Regions from separate parts of the Paraburkholderia caribensis genome, predicted to be linked through region 3. Evidence: predicted binding sites of a transcription regulator. Region 3 holds the regulator's gene; each other region holds the start of a gene.

Region 1 (7,281 bases), on a different replicon from region 3:
GAAGGCTGTCGAGCGGCTGCGCGTCGAAGCGGCGCGCCTGATGCTCGAAACGGGGCGGCACGGCGTCGACGTGGTGGCTCGCGATGTCGGCTTCGGCGACCGCGAGCGCATGCGACGGGCTTTTTTGCGCGCATTCGGCCAGCCGCCTCAGGCGATTCAACGACTGACGCGCGGCATCGAATGACGGATTTAAAGCATTGGTAAGACCGGGTAATTTGCCCGTTTCAGCCGGGGAACCCGGCATTTAAAGGGCTTGAGTCGGCACCTGAAGAACGTTTTAAATATTCATTAAAGATTGTCTGTGAGTGGTCCGTAATAAGACGGGTCTGGGACGCCGCCGCGACGCAAGGTCATTGCGTGTGACGGGCAATTTTTCCCGATACACGCGGCGTCAAGGTCAGGCGCCCTCCAGAACCCCGAAGGAAATCTCACAGATGAAAAGGCTGTTGGTCACGCTTGCGGCGGGCCTCGCGCTGTCCGCGCCCGTCGCGCACGCTCACGAAATTTATGGTCAGGTCGGCACGGAGGGCCTCGGTATCGGCTTCTCCGAACCGCTTGGCACGCGCAACAACATCCGCGCCGAATTCAACGGCTTTGCGCTCTCGCACGATTTCAGCGCCGGCGGCCTGAACTACGACGGCAAGGCCAGGATCTATCACGGCGGCCTGTACGTCGACTTCTTCCCGGCGCCCGCCACGGTGCCGTTCCGCATCACGGCCGGCATGTTGATCGGCGGCGATAACGTGTCGGGTGACGCGAACAGCCCGAGCGGCACGGTCAATATCAATGGCACCAACTACGCGACGAACGGCGAGACCGTTCACGCGAAGGCGAAGTATCCGACGGTGCGCCCGTATATCGGCATTGGCTTTGGTCATACGCCCGTCGCGCAGAAGGGCTTCTCGGCGTTCTTCGATGCCGGCGTCACCTATGGCCGCCCGCACGTGACGCTCGACGTCCCCGCGGACATCGTCGCTGAAGCCGGTCAGGCGAACGTCGACCAGGAACGCCAGGATCTGCAGGACAAGGCCGACAAGTGGCGCTGGTATCCCATCGTGAAGGTCGGCGTGACGTATCGCTTCTGATCGCCGCATCGCGCTAAAGCAGACGGCTCGCCCTTGGTCATGGCGAGCCGTTTGTGTTTGCGCGCGGCATCGAGCTCAGATGTTCAGCTTCGACACCTTGGTGCCAGCCAGCGATACGTCGGCCATCAGCCCGGAATTCGTCATGACGATCGCTTCGACAGGCGCGGTTGCTGTCGTGGTATCGACTGCGCCGTTCGCCCCGACCTTGATGAGCGCCACCGACGCATCGGCACCCGCCGACCAGCCCTTGGCGTTGCGGAATTTGTCGAGCGCATCCTGGGTCATGAAGAGGAAGATGATCGCCTTCGACTGTGCGCCCGCCGTCAGGCCGAACGAGCCGGAGATCGTGCTGTAGTAACCCGCCGTGCTGCCGCCGACGCGCAGCGCGCCTTCGCCATACTGCCCGCCCACCACGAAGCCCACCTGCAACACGGATGGGAACACAAGTATGCCTTGCGCCTTGCCGACCAGTTCGCGCGAGCCCTGTACGGACGTGTAGAGCTTCGCAAGCGCGCCGTCGACGCTGGCGTCGATCGACTGCCGCTTGGCCATGTCGGTTGCCGCCGATTCGCCGCTGCCCGTCGTCGTGCTGCAGCCCGACAACAGCAGACCGCCGTATGCGAGTGCAGCAATACTTGCTGTCACGAAGTGTCTTCTTTGCATTGTCGTTCTCCGTCAATGAAGCAATGGAAGGGAAATGCACGTTTGCACGCGTGATCTCGCGCAAGCGCAACAGCTACGCTTTCTCTACCAATATCAGAAACGTGTTGCGGTTGTGAAGTGCAGCGCTGAAATTGCCTTGCCTGAGCGCAAGATCGGACGCAATTGACGACGTGAATGTATCGTAGGGCGAAACAGTGCGTGTGACCGTTTCGTCGTCCGGGCGATTCGGGTGATGAATCCGCGCGGGAGCGGATAAAAAAAGCCGCGCGCTTCTTTCGAAGCGCGCGGCCGAACACACGACCTCGCGATCAATACGCGCTGCGCGTGCTTACCTTCAGTTTCGACACCACGTTGGGGATCGCCTCGCTTGCGGGCAGCGCTTCATCCACCGACGTGCGTCCGCCGTCGCGGAAGAACGCCTGCTCGGCCGCCTTGTTCAGCACGAGCACGCTGATGCGCCGGTTGGTCGGCTCGTCGGCGACGTTCGCGTTGAGCGGCAGTACGTCCGCCAGACCGCGCACCTGCAGCAGCTTGTCTTCGCGCATGCCGCCCGCGACCAGTGCGCGCCGCGCCGCGTTCGCGCGCTCCGACGACAGTTCCCAGTTCGAGTAGCCGGCCGGGCCGTTCGCGTATGTAACGGCGTCCGTGTGGCCTGCAATCGAAATGCGGTTGTCGACATCGTTCAGCGACGCACCGATCTGCGTAAGAATCTCGACCGCGTAGCTCTGCAGTTTCGCGCTGCCTGTCGCGAACATCGGGCGCTTCAGCGAATCGACGATCTCGATGCGCAGGCCCTCGTTCGTGATCGAGATGCGGATCTGGTCCTTGAACGCCTTCAACGCGGGCGTCTGCTCGATCAGCGCCGACAGCTTCGCTTTCAGCTGTTCGAGACGCGCGGTGTCGTTGGGCGCCGTCGTCGCTTGCGTGAGCGTTGGCCTGGCAGGTTCCTGCTGCGCTTTCTTGCCGTCGCCGGGGCGCGTGTCGGACATGTCGCGGCCGCCGCCCTGGATCACATTCGGACGCGCCGCCGCGGTGCCCTCGTTGCCGCCGAGCAGGCTCGACAGCGGCGTGTTGAAGTAATCCTCGATGCCCTGCTTCTCGTACTTCGACGTCGAGCCGAGCAGCCACATCAGCAGGAAGAACGCCATCATCGCGGTCACGAAGTCCGCGTAGGCGATTTTCCATGCGCCGCCGTGATGCCCGGCGTGCCCGTCGCCCTTTTTCGAGCGGCGCACGATCACGGGCGCGGCTTTCTCGCTCGCCTGTTCGCTGCGCGGTCGTCTTTCGGCCATGACAGTCTCCTTCCAGCCCGCGTCAGGCCGACTTCGGCATCTTGGTGGCGCGCACGGCGTCGTCGAGCTCCTGGAAGCTCGGACGGTCGGCCGTGAACAGCACCTTGCGGCCGAATTCGACGGCGACGGGCGGCGCGTAGCCGGACAGCGACGCGAGCAGCACGGCCTTCACGCACTGATACGGCTTCGCTTCCGCGCGGCCCTTCGCATTGAGCAGATCGGCGACAGGGCCGATGAAGCCATAAGCGAGCAGAATGCCGAGGAACGTGCCGACCAGCGCGCCCGCGATCATCTCGCCAAGCACGGCGGGCGGCGCGCCGACCGAGCCCATCGTGTGCACGACGCCCATCACGGCCGCGACGATGCCGAACGCGGGCAGACCGTCAGCCATCTTCTGGATCGCGTTCGCGGCCACCGACGATTCGGCGTGATGCGTGGCCAGCTCTTCGTCCATCAGGTCCTGCATCTCGTGCACGTTGACGTTGCCCGTCGCCATCATCCGCAGATAATCGACGATGAAATCAAGCAGATGATGGTCTTTCAAAACGTGCGAATACTTCTGGAAAAGCGCACTTTCCTCAGGCGCATTCACGTCGGCTTCGAGCGCCATCATGCCTTCCTTACGCGCTTTCTGAAGCAGCTCATAAAGCAATGCAATCAGCTCGAGATAAACCTGTTTCGAATAACTGCCGCCCTTGAAGCATCCGGGCAAAGCCTTGAGGGTTTTCTTCAATACCGAAACGGGATTGCTGACGACGAACGCGCCCATTGCCGCGCCGAAAATGCACAGCAGTTCGAACGGCTGAACCAGCGCGGGCAAATGGCCGCCCACTCCCACGAAGCTCCCGATCACAGAGCCGAGAACCAGCACCCAACCAATAGCGACAAACATGGACCTTCTCCAATTTTTGGCACATGCGGCACACCAATGAACCGGCAGGTTTCGCTGCCTGAAAATTGCGTACCGTTTTGTTAATTCCGTGAAGGTAGTAACGGCTCGGTCGACGCTGTGCTGAAGTGTGGGCAAAGCCGAATCAGGAAAATATTTTCGATTGTTTGATTTATATCGATGCTTCGGTCGCTCTTACTCAGCCCATTTTTACCGATCGATGATTTAAAACAGATAATCGTTCGCGGTCGGCAAAATGGCTGGAATCTTGAGTGTGGGGCGGAAAATAAAAATCGCCGGGTGAATGACAGGTCGCCGGTCAAGCTGGAGAGAAGCGAGCGCCAGCAGGCGGCAATTCAGTTCGCAGGGCAAGTGAATATCGACTCATGATTTGAGTCGACCAAGCGCGCAATCGCCTCGGGGCGACCAGCGGGACACAGGTTCCGATCACCCGACCACACGAAGTGGGGACTTCACTGCGCCAAAGCCGCCGCATCCGAAGCCGGCGATTCAATGAACGCAGGCGTACTGTCAGGTGAAGCGGCGGCCGCTTCGTGCGCGTGCGCCGTCGCGGAGACGGGCGTTGCCGAAGCAACGGGCGCCGCTGCCGCTGCAAGCGGCGCGGTCTGTTCCTTCGAAGGCGCGGGCATGATGACAGGCGCCGCATTGCCGCCCGGCGTGGACGACATCGGCGTCACGACCAGCGCCGGTGCGGGCGCGGGCACCGGCAGCGGCGTCGCGTCGACGGTATTGCTGGGCACGGGCACGCTGCGCACCACATTCGCCAGATAGTGGCTGATCAGATTGAAGAAGCCGTCGTAGAACTTGCCCGACTGGATGGTTTCGCTGGAAATCTTCACCATCGCGTCGCTGTTCTGGCGGATCGGCAGCGACAGCGAGCCGAGCACGCTCAGCCCGACACTCGCCGACGTATCGCTTTTCTTGAGCGCGTAGCCGCTCTGCACCGCGTTTGCATAGACGATGCTGCTGTTGGTCGCATCGTCGCCCGCCGTGCAGACGATATGGAATTCGACGGTGAAGTGCGAATCGCTGGCGGGCTGGAAGTTCTTGCTGGCGTCGACGGTATCGGGGCGCACCAGCGTCGTCATGTAGCCCTGGCTCAACAGCGCGCGGCGCGCGCCTTCGCAGGCCTCCGTGCTCGTCACCTGAAACGTGCGCGTGTACGGGCTCGCGCCGCTGCTGACGAAGTCTTCCTGCAGCTTCGCCTTGGGCGGCGTCGAGCACGCGCCGAGCGCGGCAAGCACGGGCAGGGTGAACGCGAGAGCAATACGGGAAAGGCGGCTGGACATGATGAAGAAGCGAACAACGGGCATCGGACGGCAAGCATTGTAGTGCGGTTTGCTGGCAAGCCGTTATTACATCGGCTGACAGCCGCACGCGCCGGGCGGCGCGCGAAACGGGGCGCGGACGCTTGCCCATGCCGCACAAGGCGCGGGCGCCGCTGGCGCATCTCTTACAAAGTATTTCAGGCGCGCGGCCTGTGGCCGTCACGCCGTGTCAGGGCACCCAGCTTTGCGCGGTGCGCGGCAGTTCGACCGTAAAGACGGTGCCGATGATCTCGTCCGATTTACCCGTCACCTTGCCGCCATGCATGTGCACGATCTTGTGCACGATGTGCAGCCCGAGGCCGAGCCCTTCGCGCGAGCGCTCGCCCGCGCCGTTCGAGCCGAAGGCCTCGAACAGATGCGGCAGCATCGCGGGCGCAATTGCGCCGCGATTGCCGACGGTCAGGCGGAGCCGGTTCGGCTCGTCGGCATCGAGATCGACGGTGATCGGGCTGTCGTGCTCGCCGTGATGCAACGCGTTGCTGATCAGATTCGAAATGGCCTGCCACAGCAGGTCCGTGTCCCACGTGCCTGTCGTATTGCCGCGCGAAGTCAACACGATCTGTCCGGCGCGCTCGTGCGTCGCGAACTCTTCGATCACGCCGCGACACAGCGCCGCCAGATCGCTTGCACGCGGCTGCAATTGCATGCGGCCGCCTTGCAGGCGCGCGAGATTGAGCAGCTGATGCACCATCCGCGACATGCGCATCGTGCTGTTCCTGATGCGGTTGGCGACGGTCGCCGATTGCTCGTCGGAGGCGTTGCGCACCAGATATTCCGCCGACGCGAGCACCGTGCCGAGCGGCGTGCGCAGATCGTGGCCGAGCACGGCCATCAACATCTCGTTCGCTTCGAGCAGCTGGCGCGTGGTCAGCAGCTGATCGGCGAGTTGCCGCTTGTGCTGCTCAAGCTGCACGAACACATCGACCTTCGATTGCAGGATGCGCGGGTCGAACGGCTTGTGCAGGAAATCGACGGCGCCCGCTTCGTAGCCGCGAAACGTGCGCGACGCGTCTTCCGTCGTGGCCGTCAGAAAGATGATCGGCACGTGCGACGTGCGCGGGCTGCCGCGCATCAGCGACGCGAGCTCGAAGCCGTTCATGCCGGGCATGTTGACGTCGAGGATCGCGAGCGCGGCTTCATGCTTGAGCAGCAGGTCGAGCGCGGCCGTGCCCGAGTTCGCGACCAGCAGCTCGATCCCCGGGCGTGCCAGCAGTGCTTCGAGCGCCGTGATGTTATGCGCGATATCGTCGACGATCAGAATGTTGACGGTTGAGTTCCTCATGTCATCGTTCTAGTGTGAGCCGGCAAACCGGCGAGCCGCCGGGCCATCAGGGTTGGAGAAAGCACTTCGTCGACGGCGCCGCGCGCGATGGCCGCACGTGGCATCGTCGGCGAGACCGCGGTTTGCGGGTCCTGCACCCACGCAATGCCGCCCATTGCGCGGATCACTTCGAGGCCGTGCGCGCCGTCGTCGTTCGCGCCGGACAGCAGGATGCCGACCAGCCGCTCGCCGTACACGTGCGCGGCGGATTCGAACAGCACGTCGATGGACGGCCGCGAATAGCGCACCGTCGAATCGATCGACAGCGCGACCGTGCGGTCGTCGTCGATCAGCATGTGATAGCCGGGCGGCGCGAGATGCACGCGGCCCGGCAGGAGCGGCTCGCCTGCATCCGGCTCGACGACGGGCAGCGCGCAGCGATAGCCGAGCGTCTCGGCCAGAAGGCTCGGCGAATCGGCGGGCAGGTGCGAGACGATCAGCACGGCGAGCCTGAACGATGCCGGCAGCGCGGGCAACAACACGCTCAATGCGTCGATGCCGCCCGCCGACGCGCCGATCGCGACCGCCTCGAACGCACGCGTTTCCACTGGCGCGGCTGCGCCCGGCGGAGAAGGTCGGCGAAGTGTGTTCATACGCGTTGATCGTTCGTTCGATATGGGAGTGCGCGGGCAGTCTAACGCTTCTGATAGATGCGCTCGCGCTCGCGAAATTCTTCAAATGC
Region 2 (7,281 bases), on a different replicon from region 3:
GCGCGAACACCGTCTGATACGGCGGCGGATTGCGCAACACGACCACCTTCCCATATCCCGTCTGCCGTCCGATGAACGCGACCGTGCCACGCGCCGTCGCATGCACGGGCGTGCCGGCGGGCGCGGCGAGATCGACGCCGTCGTGGCTTTGCCAGCGGTGCGTCACGGGGTCGAGCCGACGCAGCGAGAAATCCGACGACACGCGCTCATAGGCGAGCGGATAGCGCGTGAACGCAGGCGCCGTGCTTGCGCCATCCTTTGTGTAGTAGAACGGCTTGCCGTCCAGCTTGCGATACAGAAACAGATCGTGCGAGGTGGTCGCCGTTGCGATGCGCACGGCGAGCGGTGTGCCTGTCGAAGACGCGGGTCCGGGTTGTTCGCCTTCCGGCGGATCGACGATGAGGCTGATCGTGTTGCCGGGCTTCAGATCGCGACGAAAGTCGATCTCGCCGGAGAATGCACGCGCGAGCAGGGCGGTGGTGTGGCCATCGAGACCAAGACGCTGCGCCGCTTCCGCAAAGCTGCTCTTGACGGTCGCCGATCTGACGACGGGTTGCGGCGCGGCCTCGACAGCAGAGGCCGCTGATGCAGGCTGCGCACGATGCGTCGTATCGGCGGCCGGGCGGTTCAGCGATGCCGATTGCGCGTCGGGCGTGTCGTCCAGATCAGCGGCATGCTTCGCGCGATCCGGTGAAAAGATCAACGCTGCGCAAACGGAGCTGAGCGCGCACGCCAGAATGACTTTGCCACTACGCGCCGACGGCGCAACGAATGCGGGTAAGGGCATGATCGAAAAAGCAGAGCGAGGGGTACGGCGAGGGCGATTGCGCGAAGCGGAGCATGCATGCGCGATCGCGCTGACAGACGCGTTGCGTCCAGGTGAGGAGAAGAAGCGGGTGTTGCCGTTATTCGAGCTGCAAGCAGAGCGCAGTAAAAATGACGGCAAACCTGAAGGGCATTTCAAGCGGCATGTAAAAAGTGCGGCGAGGCGGCCTTGCAGTGACAGGCGACGGAGCGGACACCATAGCGGCCGACACTTAAACGAATCTTAAAGGGGCCGTTGACGAACATCAAAACTGCGCGCGATCAGGCTTCGCCCTGTTCGTCTTCGCCGATCACGACAACATGCGCGGACTCGAAACGATAGCGCGGCACGTCGAGATTCTGCGGCGCGGGTTTGTCCTTGAACACGCGGCCAGCGAGGTCATACGTCGAGCCGTGACATGGGCAAAGAAATCCGCCAGGCCAGTCGTCGGGAAGACTCGTTTGCGGGCCCGGCTGAAAACGCGGGCTTGGCGTGCAGCCGAGATGCGTGCATACGCCGACCACCACGAGCAGATTGCCATGCTCCGTGCGCGAGCGAAGCTCGTTGTTGCAGTAGGGCGGCAACGGCATCGAGAAGGGCCGTGTCGTGTGCGGGTCGGCGACGAGCGGATCGGCAGCGCGCACGTCGGCGAGCATGGCTTCGGTGCGATTGACGATGAACACGGGCTTGCCGCGCCATGCCGCCGTCAGCATGTCGCCGGGCTGCAAGCGGCTGATGTCGACGGACACGGGCGCGCCCGCCGCCAGCGCCGAGGCCGATGGTCTGAACGATTCGACGAACGGCGTGGCGACGGCTACGCCCGCCATGCCGCCCGCCACCGATGTCGCGATCATCCATCGGCGGCGCGCTTCGTCGACGGGCGCGTCCGCGTCGGCGCTCATGAGGTGCTCCCTTCGGCGGGCGTCGGCCATACGAACATTGCGCGGACGTGGCCCGACGATTTGACGTCGACGACGCGCTGCTGGGTCTTGCCGTCGTGGCTCGCAGTGACCGTGTAGCGCCCATCCGGAAGCGATGCGAGCATGAATGGTCCGTCCGAAGTCGCATTCAGGAGTGTCTTGCCATTCATGTCGGCGATATGAACGGGAACGTCGGCGAGGTACTCGTTTCCGTGACGCGTCGCGCCTGTGAATTCGAGTGTGAGCGGATAGGTGTGCATGACCTCCTTCAGCGCAGCCGATTGATCGCTGCCGACGCCACCCGAAAGATACGCGACCGCGCCCTGCTGATGAAGCGGCGGCAGATTCGCGGGCGCCGCAAAAGCGACACTGGTTGCGGATTGCGCGAACACGAGCGCGACAGCAACGAGACCTGCCTTGGTGAATGTGTTCATGACGGTTCTCCATCTTGAAGATCAAAGCCGTTCATTGCAGATGCTTTGGAACGGACAGCGTGGAACGCGTGATGCCCGGAGACGTTCAACGAACGTATCGTCTTCGTCCAGGCCGGTGAGTGCCGGACCGGAAGCATTGCGAACGCAACCTTGCCCGTCGATAGACCGGTCGGGTGCGCGCAGACGAAGCGCGCAAACGCGTGTGCACAACGCGACATCGCAAGGGTTTGAGATTCAAGGCATTCACGATGCAACCTCAAAGTCTTCGTGTCTGCAATGTAGGCGGCGCGAATTAAAAGAGAATTAAAGCGCGTGCACTAGCCCATCAGTTCGGAAATCTCGATCAGGTTTAGCTGTGACAGCCTGGTCTGCCGCCTCGATCTGCCGCATGCGGCGTTCGAGTTCGAAGATATCGGCGGACGACGAGAGATACGCATCGCGGCGGTGGTGCTCGGCGCGGTCCAGCAGTTCTTCTGTGCGGTCCAACAGTTCGAAGATGATGCGGATGAAGTATGCGAACATGGGTGCTCCTGTTGCGTCGGTTCTCGCACAACCCTGTGCCGAGCGTGCCATTTCGCAGAAGTCCTTATCGGGCGGTCTTGCGCGTTATCCAGATGCCGCCGGAGGAGGCGAAAGTGTTCGGATAGAACCCACTTTCGCCCGGCAACAGTTTGCTTTCACGTGCTTCCATGCGGATAACGGTTTCGCGGAGGCGGCCGTATTCGACGGCACGCCTTGATGCGTGCAGAAAGCCGGTTCATGAACATTCGAGGCAAGGAGAATCCGATTGATGCCGCTGGAAAGACTCGAAGGCTTCGACGACCACGTCGCTTCGCTACTGCAGCAATGGAACGCGCCCGCTGTCGGCGTCGCTGTCGTCGTCGGCGACACACCTGTGCTGACGCGCGGATACGGCTTTCGCGACTATGACAAGCGCTTGCCGTTCGATGCGTCGACGCTCTTTCCCATCGCGTCGAACACGAAGCTGTTCGTCGCGCTGGCGGCGGGCATGCTCGTCGACGAAGGCAAGCTCACCTTCGACAAGCCGCTTTGCCAGCATCTACCGGAACTGCGGTTTCATGACGATATCCAGCGCGTGATCGCGTGTTTCGCATGGCATCCGCGCCGGGCTCGACCTTCGAGTTCACCGAGCGCGACGGACAGTTCGTCTCGCTCGATCAGATGACAGGGGCAGGGCGTTTCATTTTTCGCAAGGTGTAACGCGTATATGGACGAGCGTCCCGCTTCCGCTGACAAGCCGGCATCCGGCCCGTCCCGCGTCGGCACCCTGCGGCAGATACCCGGCGGCGTCTGGGTGTTGGGTTGCGTGAGCCTGTTGATGGACATCTCATCGGAGATCGTTCACAGCCTGCTGCCGATGTTTATGTTGGCGGGCCTCGGCGCAAGTGCAACGACGATCGGCTTGATCGAAGGCATCGCCGAGGCCACTGCGCCCATCGTCAAGGTCTTCTCCGGTGCGCTCAGCGATTACCTCGGCAATCGCAAATGGCTCGCTGTCGCGGGTTATGGACTCGGCGCGCTGAGCAAGCCCTTGTTCGCGATAGCGCCGACCCTCGGTCTCGTCGTGACGGCGCGCGTGATCGACCGGATCGGTAAGGGCATTCGCGGCGCGCCGCGCGATGCGCTGGTCGCCGATATCACGCCGCCGCCGCTACGCGGGGCCGCGTTCGGCTTGCGGCAGTCGCTCGATACAGTGGGCGCTGTTCTCGGGCCGTTGCTCGCGGCCGCGATCATGCTGACCTGGGCGAACGACTTCCGGCTTGCGTTCTGGCTGGCCGTCATTCCTGGCGCGCTGGCCGTCGCGTTGCTGGCGGCCGGCATCAACGAACCCGCGCGCCAGGCCGGCGCGAAGCGTGTCAATCCGATCCGGCGCGACAGCATGCGCCAACTGGATGACGCGTACTGGTGGATCGTCGCAATCGGGGCCGCGTTCGCACTCGCGCGCTTCAGCGAGGCGTTTCTCGTGCTGCGTGCGCTGGACAGCGGCGTGCCCGTCGCGCTGGTGCCGCTCGTGATGGTCGCGATGAACGTCGTGTATTCGCTCTCGGCCTATCCGTTCGGCAAGCTCGCGGATTCGACGAGTCATGTCAGGCTGCTGGTTGGCGGGCTGGTGATACTTGGCGTGTCCGATGTCGTGCTTGCGTATGCCGTTCACTGGAGCCTCCTGCTCGCGGGCGTCGCGCTGTGGGGCCTGCATATGGGCATGACACAAGGGCTGCTCGCGACGATGGTGTCGCACAGCGCGCCCGCGCATTTGCGCGGCACGGCGTTCGGTCTGTTCAATCTCGCGAGCGGACTGGTGACGCTGATTTCCAGTGTGATCGCGGGCGCTTTGTGGGACACGATAGGCGCGGCTGCGACGTTCCATGCGGGCGCCGTGTTTTGCGTGGTCACGATCGTCCTGCTGCTCGCACGTCCCGCACGACGCATCGAGGCCCGCAGCTAAACGGCGCGCGAGAAAGGGGCTTGCGTCGCCTCGCCGTGAAATATGTTGGCCAACCCCGCGCGGCAAACGACAGGTTGTCTGCATGAAAGATTCGCGGACGCAATGGCAACCGGACTGTCAGTAAAAGTTATTACCGCGTCAGCGATAAACGAGGTTTTACCGATTACCCCTTTCATGAAGCTATAAAGCTTGCATAATTATTCGTAACATTAAAATTAGAGAGGTTCTCTTTGTAATGCCGGTTAATGGAAATGGAAGAAGTATGAATTGATTAAAAAATGTCAATATATATCAATAGGTTGTAGTGTTGTTGAGCGGTATTTCCGCACCGCAATTCCGCATCGTTCTTAAACGGAAATTAACTGAAGAAACCTAAAGCAATATTTAGAGCCGTCGTAAACCCCGTCGAGTGGCGGCGCGAAGTACCGGATAGACCGCATTGCCGCTCATGTCGATCTTTCCAGAACCGAAAGGGGTTGAAATGCTTAACATCAATACGAACATCATGTCGCTGACGGCGCAGAACAACCTGGAGGGTTCGCAAAACGCGCTCTCGCAGGCCATCAACCGTCTGTCGTCCGGCAAGCGCATCAACACGGCCGCTGACGACGCAGCGGGTCTCGCGATCGCGACGTCGCAAACGGCATCGATCAATGCGTTGACGCAGGGGGCCGCAAACGCGAACAACGGCATTTCGATGGTGCAGACCACGAACGGCGCGCTGCAATCGATCGTCGACAACCTGCAGCGCATCCGTCAGTTGGCCGTGGAAGCGGGCGACGGCTCGCTCGACTCGAACGCGCTCGCCAATCTGCAAGCAGAAGTGTCGACGCGTCTGACGGAAATCACGCGCGTTGCACAACAGACTACGTTCAACGGTCAGGCCGTGCTGAACGGTGTCGGCTCGGTCAACTTCCAGATCGGCGCGTTCAACGGCCAGCAGATCACCGCGGACTTCGGCACGCAAAGCTGGGACGCGAACTCGCTGGGCATCAGCGGCTTGAGCGTGGCGACGGCTTCGGGCGCGCAAGCGGCCATGAGTTCGATCGATAACGTGCTGACGAGCGTCAACACCTTCCAGGCGACCCTCGGCGCGACGCAGAACACGTTCCAGGCCGCCATTTCGACGACGCAAACGGAAGCGACCAATATGAGCGCCGCCGAATCGCAGATCACCGACGCGGACTTCGCAACGGAAACAGCGAACCTGTCGAAGGCCCAGGTGTTGCAGCAAGCTGGTATCTCGGTACTCGCGCAAGCGAACTCGATGCCGCAGCAGGTGCTGAAACTTCTGCAGTAACGGCAGCGTGCATCCTGTGCTGGGCGAGCAGGATGCACGGTGTCCGCCTGGCAGATCGTCTCTGCGTTCGCCACGGCATGCCTCATCCGCCTAAGGTCTCGAAGGTTCGAGCGACGGATAAAGACGTACGAGCATTGCGTCGAAGGCGTCTCGACAAGAATCGCGAAGACGTGCTCGCGCTCGCGATCAGAACACGAACTGTCCCTCTGCGGCAAACGTGGAGAGCGGATTGCGCGGACTCGGCGTTTCGCGCTTTTGCAGTCCTTCAGGCAGTGAAGACTTGTCGCCGGGGCGGCCGATCGCGATCGCCGCTTCGACGGCATAGTCGTCGGGAACAGCCAGTTCGGCACGGATGCGCTCGCGGTCGATGCCGGCAAGACCATGAGCCTTCCATCCGGACAAACTGGCCTGCAGCGCGAAATAGCCCCATGCTGCGCCCGTATCGAATGAATGGGACGCCAGCGCGACCTCGTCGGTTGCGCCCGGCGGCGTGAATGTCCGTTTCGACAGCACGATCAGAATGGCGGCGGCATGTTGCGCCCAGCCCCGGTTGAACTCGTTGAGAAAGCCGAGAAAGCGGGTCCAGTGCTCCGTATCGCGCCGTGCATAGACAAAGCGCCACGGCTGCGAGTTGTACGAAGAAGGCGCCCAGCGTGCCGCTTCGAGGAAGGTCAGCAGCGACGCTTCCGGAAGCGTGTCTTGCGCGAAGGCGCGCGGCGACCAGCGCTCCAGAAATTGTCTGTCGATGGGATGCTCGGCCGTACGTGAATTGGATGAAGTCATGATGGTGATGTGTCGCGTTTGCTGATCGGAGTTTCGTGCGTGAATCGGGATATTCCGGATCACGACGTTAAGTGGCTATACGTGCGGATCCAAACAATGTTTGCGCATATCGAAAGCATCAATCGTCGATACGCAACGCGCACAGCGCGAAGCGAAGCGCATCGTAGCAACGTCAATTTGCATATATTCAATCGTCGTTTGGAAGACGCGATGGGCGTCGCTAGCATGCAGGAACTTCTGACTTCCTGTTCGACATCCATCATGTCTACCGTCGCTATTCCAACCACTGCGCTGGACTCGTCCGTTGCGCACGACACCACGCGCCCAGCCGTCATCCGGTCCGCGCAGGATGTCTCCCGTATCGTCAATGCAGGCGCGGTGAAGGGCAGCAATGCGCGCATCGTCATCGCGATTGCACTAGGCGGGGTGTTTCTCGATGCCTATGATCTGACCTCGCTTGCGTACGGCATCAAGGACATCGCGAAACAGTTCGCACTGTCGCCCGTGCAAGTGGGCTTCGTATCGTCGGCGATTACGTTCGGCGCGATTCTCGGCGCGTTGTTCGGCGGCTA
Region 3 (7,281 bases):
CTTTGCCGCCGCAAAGAAAAGTAGGCAAAAGAAAGCGGCTCAAACCGCCAGCGCTAATTCTTGCCTGAGGGCCCCCAAAGGTTCTTACGCTTCACACGGCAACCACGTGACCCACGTTCGTTGCCAACGCTCTTGCGATGCGCCTCACCCGCTTCACGCCCCCGCTTTTCAGCACGCCGCGCCAGACAGTCTACCGCCGCCCAGGTGGCAAACTGTGTGTCGGCTTTCGCGCCATACGCGCACCACTCCAGACCGATAGCGCATGCGTCCCACCCTGTAAGAGCGCCAAGCCATACGACGCGACAACCTACACACAGTTTGCCACCTGGGCGGCACATACCATTCGCTGACGCTGGCCAAAGTACGGGTGTTTGAAGTGGGTGAGGCGCTCATTCGAAGCGTTGGCAACGCACACGAACCAGGGCGTTGCGGTGCGAAGTGTGGGGACGTTGGGGGCCCGTGGGCAAACGTCAAGAATTGGCGGTGTGAGCCGCTTTCTTTTGCCTACTTTTCTTTGCGGCGGCAAAGAAAAGTAGGTGCCGCCCCGCACAGGGGCGACGCGTGAAGCGAGCTAACGTAAAGCGGATGCCAGCGCAAACCCCGGCAAACCGCCCGGCGTCGCAGACAAACCAAAACCAAAACCAAAACCAAAACCAAAACCAAAACCACACAAAAAACCCACATCCCATCCCGCAAAGTCACAAACCCGAGCCCCTTGCGGGGAACCCGCAAAAACATTCCATCGCCCGAATTGCCAGCGTTTCACCGTCTTTATTGCCCGATGGCCAATAGACGTCTACCGCAATAATTCATCTCATCGGGAAACGGTATGTCACCGGACCGGGCAGCTCATCGGAGATCAGCTTGAACATTCGCAAATTTGTCGGTGCAACGAGTCGTGACGCGCTGCGTCTCGTCCGCGAGGCATTGGGCTCCGATGCAGTCGTGCTGTCGAACCGCACCAACGAAGATGGCAGCGTCGAAATCGTCGCCGTCGCCGACCGCGACCTGAGCGCGATCACGCCGCGCAGCCAGGAAGGCGCCGCCAGCCAGGGCACAGGCCCGACCGCGACGCCCGCCGGCGCACGACCGATGCTCCCCTCGATGCCCGTCAACAACCCGTATGCGAGCGGAATGCCCGACGTGTTCTCGTCGGTATTCGGCGCGAGCCCCGAGGCAGGCACGGAACGCATGCCCGCCTCAAGCGAAGAGAAGACCGAGCCGCAAACGGCATCCGCCGAAAACGCGGCAGCCGAAAGCCAGCCGAACCCCGCGCGCCCAACGGACGACGTGCGTGTCGACCTGCGCAGCGAAATGCCCGCCGCATCGGCGAAACCCGCAGCGGCAGCCATGCCGGAAACATCGGCCCGTCACCGCACGATGGCCGAAACGAACCCCTGGCTGATCGATCACGCGCGCCGCATCGCGTCGAAGGACGTGGTCCACGCGGCCAATCCGACGATGACGCCCGCCGCCGCCATGGCGCGCGGCCTGGGTACGCCCGTCGATGCCGTCCAGGAAGAAGCGAAGCCCGACTGGGCCCGCGAAGCCGCACAACTCGCCGCGCGCCGCGCCACGCAGAAAAACAACGTGATTCCGACGACGGCGGAGGGCGCAGGCGACATCAACATGTCGCGCGACCCGCGCAAGAACGCAGCCGCCGCCGACATGACGCCGAAGCAGGCCGCCGCGCTGACGGAATCGATCAAGTCGCGCATCGAGCAGATTGTCAACGAGACCGTGATGCAGGAACTGACCTCCATGCGCGGCATGATGGAAGAACAGTTCGCCGGTCTCGTGTGGGCCGACCGCCAGCGCCGCAGCCCGACGCATGCCGCATTGACGCGGCACCTGTTCGCGGCCGGCTTCTCGGCGCAGCTCGTAAAGATGGTGATCGACAACCTGCCCGAAGTCGAAGGCATGGACGAGGGCATGGAGTGGGTCAAGACGGTGCTCGAATCGAACGTGCCCGTGATGGAAAACGAAGACGCGCTGATGGAGCGCGGCGGCGTGTTCGCGCTGATGGGCCCGACGGGCGTCGGCAAGACCACGACCACGGCCAAGCTCGCCGCGCGCTGCGTGATGCGCTTCGGCGCCAGCAAGGTCGCGCTGCTCACCACCGACAGCTACCGGATCGGCGGTCACGAACAACTGCGTATCTTCGGCAAGATTCTGGGCGTGTCGGTGCATGCCGTGAAAGACAGCGCCGACCTGCAGCTCGCACTCTCCGAGCTGCGCAACAAACATATCGTGCTGATCGACACGATCGGCATGAGCCAGCGCGATCGTCTGGTTTCGGATCAGATCTCGATGCTGTGCCGCGCGGGTCAGCCCGTGCAGCGCCTGCTGCTGCTGAACGCGACGAGTCACGGCGACACGCTGAACGAAGTCGTGCAGGCGTACCAGAACGCACCGGACCAACAGCCGCTCGCCGGCTGCATCCTGACCAAGCTCGACGAAGCGACCAACCTGGGCAGCGTGCTCGATACGGTGATTCGCTACAAGCTGCCCGTGCACTACGTGTCGACGGGACAGAAGGTGCCGGAGAACCTGTACGTCGCGACGAAGAAATTCCTGATCAAGAGCGCCTTCTGCATTCCGCGCGAGAACTCGCCGTTCGTCCCACAGGACGAGGACGTGCCGGCGTTGCTGTCGGCCCTGTCGGCCCGCTCGACCGCCGATCTGCACGAGGTTCGCTTTGGATAAGTTCGTGCTGGACCAGGCTGAAGGACTGCGGCGTCTGCTTGCGCGCTCCGGCTCGCGGGTCATAGCGGTCGCAGGCGGCTCGCACGGCGTAGGCGTGACGACGACGGTGGTGAATCTCGCCGCTGCGCTCGCCGAGCAGGGCAAGGATGTGCTCGTCATCGACGAAAGTCTCGGCGCGCGTTCGGTGAGCACGATGCTGGGCGGCGTGCGCGGCGCGGGCAATGTCGCTGCCGTGATGCGCGGCGAGATGACGCTCGACGAGGCGGCTGGACGGCACGCGCTGGGCTTCGCGGTGCTCAACGCGTCGCGCGGCAATCGCGAGAGCTGCACGCGCGAACAGATGGGCGTGGTGCTGAGCGGACCGGCGGACGTGGTGCTGATCGACGCGCAGGTGGACCGCGAAGGCTCGCTGTCGGCGCTCGCGATGCAGTCGCACGACGTGATGGTGGTGACGCGTGTCGCGGCGCAGGCGATCACCGATGCGTATGCATGCATGAAGCGTCTGCATTTTGCGCACGCGATCGCACAGTTCCGCGTGCTCGTGAATCACGTGCAGAGCGTGGCCGATGCACACACTGCGTTTGAGAACCTGGCGGGCGTGGCGGGGCGTTATCTCGCTGTGTCGCTTGAAGATGCTGGCTGCGTGGCGGCCGATCCTTTGATGGCGCGGGCCATGGAGTTGTCGCGTTGTGTCGTCGATGCGTTCCCATCGGCACCTGCTGCGCGCGATTTCCGTCATATCGCAGCCGAACTGCAGTACTGGCCGATGCGGCCAGCGATTTCGTCACGGACGCATGGCGTGCCGCCGACGACCGTAACAACGGCGCAATACGCCGATCAACCGTCAGCGCAGCACGCGTGAAGGCAAGGACAAGGGGAGCACGATGTACAACGCTCAAGGAAAAATCTCGCAAGCCGAGGTTCTGACGAAGTACGCACCGCTGGTGCGCCGTCTCGGCTTGCAGCTCGTGGCGAAGATGCCGGCGAGCGTGGATCTCGACGATCTGATTCAGGCGGGCATGATTGGTCTGCTGGATGCGGCGAGCCGCTACAAGGAAGACCAGGGCGCGCAGTTCGAGACATACGCGAGCCAGCGGATTCGCGGCGCGATGCTCGACGAGTTGCGCAGTAATGACTGGTTGCCGCGGAGTTTGCGGCGCACGTCGCGCGAGGTGGAGTCGGCTGTGCATCAGGTTGAGCAGTCGCTCGGGCGCTCGGCGAGCGAGACCGAGATTGCTGAGCATCTGAAGATGCCGCTCGATGAGTATCAGTCGATGTTGCAGGATCTGCACGGCAGTCAGCTGATCTATTACGAAGACTTTGATCGTTCGGCCGATGATGAGCCGTTTCTTGACCGGTACTGCGTTGATCATTCCGATCCGTTGTCGGCATTGCTCGATGAGTCTTTGCGTGGCGCTCTGGTCGAGGCGATTGACCGGTTGCCCGAGCGGGAGAAGCTCTTGATGTCGCTGTATTATGAGCGTGGGTTGAATTTGCGCGAGATCGGCGCGGTGATGGAAGTCAGCGAATCGCGGGTTTGTCAGTTGCATTCGCAAGCTGTTGCAAGGCTTAGGACTCGTTTGCGGGAGCAGGCATGGGCTTCTGCTGAAACTAGCTGATGCGCTGTTGATTTTTGCTTTTGCTTTTGTTTTTTTGCCCTGCGGGCTGCTTTGCTCGTTTCTTACTCTTCGAGAGCCGATCTTTCTTTAAGGTCGGCTTTTGCTTTTTGGTTTGGCTGCGGCGCTGGGCGGGTTATCTGGGTTTGGCGCTCGCATCCTTTTGCTTTTGCTTTCGCTTTCGCGGGCATCCGCGTTACGTTAGCGTGCTTCACGCGTCGCCCCTGTGCGGGGCGGCACCTACTTTTCTTTGCCGCCGCAAAGAAAAGTAGGCAAAAGAAAGCGGCTCACACCGCCAGCACTAATTCTTGCCTGAGGGCCCCCAAAGGTTCTTACACTTCACACGGCAATCACGTGACCCACCTTCGTTGCCAACGCGCTGAATGAGCGCCTCACCCGCTTCACGCACCCGCGTCGCAGCACGCCACGCCAGATAGTCCACCGCCGCCCAGGTGGCAAACTGTGTGTCGGCCCTCGGTGCTCCACGCGCTTCACTCCAGACCGATTGCGCACGCGTCCCACCTTGTAAGAGCGGTACCCTATACGACGCGACAACCTACACACAGTTTGCCACCTGGGCGGCACGTACCATTCGCTGACGCCAGCCCTTGTACGGGTGCGTGAAGTGGGTGAGGCGTTTATTCGAAGCGTTGGCGACGGGCACCAATCGAGGCACTGTCGTGTGAAGTGTGGGGACGTTGGGGGCCCGTGGGTAAACGTCAAGAATTGGCGGTGTGAGCCGCTTTCTTTTGCCTACTTTTCTTTGCGGCGGCAAAGAAAAGTAGGTGCCGCCCCGCACAGGGGCAACGGTTGACGCGAGCTAACGAATCGCGGATGCCAGCGAAAGCAAAAGCAAAAGCGAAAGGATGCGAGCGCAAGACCTACGCAACCCACCCAGCGTCGCAGACAAACCAAAACGCAAAACGCAAAAACCAAAAAGCCGATACTCAGATCGAGCACCGGCCAGGTAAAAAAACAAAAACCAGGGAATCCAGAAGGGGAGCACCCCCTTCGCAAAAAACTCACATTCCGAATGCAGGAACCCGCCCATCGGGCCCATAAAGCGCCCCCCGCTCGGGCCCAACCGCAACGTTCAGCGCGGCGAGCGCCCGCCGGTTGTACTCCATTCGAGTCCGAATCAAAGCACCATTCGTGGTATTAAACCGCCGCGCCCGCTCAACCGCCTTCTGCAACAAGGACCACTGCGTCGCAAGCCGCGAATCAGCTGCCACCGCCAGCTCCATCCCCTTCCATCCGCCCGGATACCCCAACTCCGCCAGCTGCGAATCCCGCGCCTTCTCCAGCGTCGAGAGCCGCTCCACCAACTCCATCTTCTTTTCGACGATGGGCGGCAGCGTGTCGATGGGATGCACCGTGGTCAGCGCCTTCTCCTCTGCAGCGAGGACGGAAGCAAACAGCTCCACAGCGGAATATTCGTCAATGACGGTGGCAAGCAGGGCGTCTTTCATCACAAAGCAACTCGCTAGGCACCGGCTCGCGCATCACGCAAACCGGATTTGTCACAATTACCGCCCGGCACCCGCCGCACCGTCCATCGGTGCGTCCATCAGTTGCCGGACGACTGGCTCTTCTTCTGCAACAGGTCGCGCGCCGTCGCCAGCACGCCATCGGCGATCTTGCCGGAGTCGATCGTCAACGTGCCGTTCTTGATCGCCGACTTGATCGACTCGACATGCGCCGTGTCGATGTCCGACGAACCGGCGCTCGCGAGGCTGTGCAAATGCGACGACAGCCCCGACAGATTCACATTGGCGTCGCCCGACGCGCCCGTGGCCGTCGACGTCGCCGTGCCTGCGCCGCCCGTCGTGGCGGCCTCGCCTTGCTGCGTGCGCTGCAGCCCGTCTTTCAACGTCTGCAGGCCTGAATGGGTAGTGGAATCAACTTTCACGATTGGCTTCCTGAACGATTTGAATGAATTAACGGCATCCATCCCTCGAACTTTAGGTCAGCCGATCCGGTACGTTTTTCAAGTTGTAACCACAGGTAACACCCGTCAGAGCTGGATCACGACGGTTCCGCCGTCCTTCACGATGCCCTGGATGATCTGCCCATTCGCCGTCTTCACCCGCACCGGCTGACCCGGCGACGCGTTGTTCATCGCGCTGCCTTCCGCCGAAATTGCAAAATTGGCACCCTGCGCCACCACTTTCACCGACTGCCCGATCGTCACCGAGTCCGCGCTCTTCAGCATGTCCCGCCGCAGCGGCAGCCCCGCCGACACACGCATCAGCGACACGGCGCCGACAGCCTGCGCCGGGTCGGTGATCACGGCTTGCGGCAGCATCGTCAGATCGCCGTCGCGCGCGATGAGATCGGCGGCGGACAGCAGCTCGCCCGGCGCAATCGAGCGCGAGGCAAGAAAGTAGGTCGCGTGAATCGACACCTTGGCCTGCAGATACAGCGTCCACGGACGTTCGCCCGAGCAGCGCACGCCGACCGTGGTGCGGCCCCAGACGCGCGCGCCCGTCGGCAGGAACGGCTCGAGCGTGGTGCATGCGGCCAGGCCGCGCGGAAACACGGTCGCGACGCTGATGTCGACCTTGCCCGGTAATCCTGCCGACTGCTGTTGCAAATACGCGAGTGCGGCGCGGCGGATCGATTCACCGTCCTGCTGTCCGGGGGGCACGGGCGCAGCCGGTTGCGCGGCGGCCTGCGCCTGAGCCGGTGCGGCGGCCGCGCCGCGCAACTGCGCCGCTGCGGCAATGCCGGCAGCGGGATTCGCCGCAACCGGTTGAACACCCGCCGTGGGCCGCACGGCGGCCTGAGCCGGCGCAACCACCACGGGCATCACCTGACGCGATGCCGGTTGCAGACTCACGCGCATCATGCCCGGCGCGCCCGCATTCATATTGGCGGGCCCAACGGCCATGGCGGGCGCTGCGGCAACACCTTGCTGCGCCGGCGTCTCGGCCGCGCCGGGAATCACGATCGCGCCATC

The links. Region 3 encodes FliA, which starts transcription of late flagellar genes. Its sites were predicted from a motif close to CTAAAGTTTNNNNNNNNNNNGCCGNTA; they were not measured.
Region 1: motA (flagellar motor stator protein MotA) is a predicted target of FliA. The motif match lies at 4,176-4,202, and genes of this name have one in related genera.
Region 2: C2L66_RS32210 (flagellin domain-containing protein) is a predicted target of FliA. The motif match lies at 4,999-5,025, and genes of this name have one in related genera.

Annotation. Positions count from the first base shown of each region.
Region 1 is NZ_CP026102.1:2,831,902-2,839,182, reverse strand. It holds gene C2L66_RS29235 (GlxA family transcriptional regulator) at 1-184, shown strand, start outside; gene C2L66_RS29230 (hypothetical protein) at 435-1,085, shown strand; gene C2L66_RS29225 (BPSL1445 family SYLF domain-containing lipoprotein) at 1,161-1,748, opposite strand; gene motB (flagellar motor protein MotB) at 2,057-3,040, opposite strand; gene motA (flagellar motor stator protein MotA) at 3,063-3,932, opposite strand; gene C2L66_RS29210 (DUF2242 domain-containing protein) at 4,403-5,263, opposite strand; gene C2L66_RS29205 (hybrid sensor histidine kinase/response regulator) at 5,448-6,560, opposite strand; gene C2L66_RS29200 (chemotaxis protein CheB) at 6,557-7,192, opposite strand; gene C2L66_RS29195 (CheR family methyltransferase) at 7,234-7,281, opposite strand, start outside.
Region 2 is NZ_CP026103.1:608,219-615,499, forward strand. It holds gene C2L66_RS32180 (M23 family metallopeptidase) at 1-787, opposite strand, end outside; gene petA (ubiquinol-cytochrome c reductase iron-sulfur subunit) at 1,087-1,707, opposite strand; gene C2L66_RS32190 (carboxypeptidase-like regulatory domain-containing protein) at 1,704-2,159, opposite strand; gene C2L66_RS32195 (DUF3563 family protein) at 2,463-2,681, opposite strand; gene C2L66_RS32200 (serine hydrolase domain-containing protein) at 2,950-3,345, shown strand; gene C2L66_RS32205 (MFS transporter) at 3,388-4,626, shown strand; gene C2L66_RS32210 (flagellin domain-containing protein) at 5,108-5,926, shown strand; gene C2L66_RS32215 (nitroreductase family protein) at 6,113-6,709, opposite strand; gene C2L66_RS32220 (MFS transporter) at 6,971-7,281, shown strand, end outside.
Region 3 is NZ_CP026101.1:3,503,735-3,511,015, reverse strand. It holds gene C2L66_RS41250 (hypothetical protein) at 572-766, opposite strand; gene flhF (flagellar biosynthesis protein FlhF) at 865-2,706, shown strand; gene C2L66_RS15660 (nucleotide-binding protein) at 2,699-3,568, shown strand; gene C2L66_RS15655 (RNA polymerase sigma factor FliA) at 3,591-4,325, shown strand; gene C2L66_RS15650 (flagella synthesis protein FlgN) at 5,345-5,791, opposite strand; gene flgM (flagellar biosynthesis anti-sigma factor FlgM) at 5,890-6,231, opposite strand; gene flgA (flagellar basal body P-ring formation chaperone FlgA) at 6,337-7,281, opposite strand, start outside.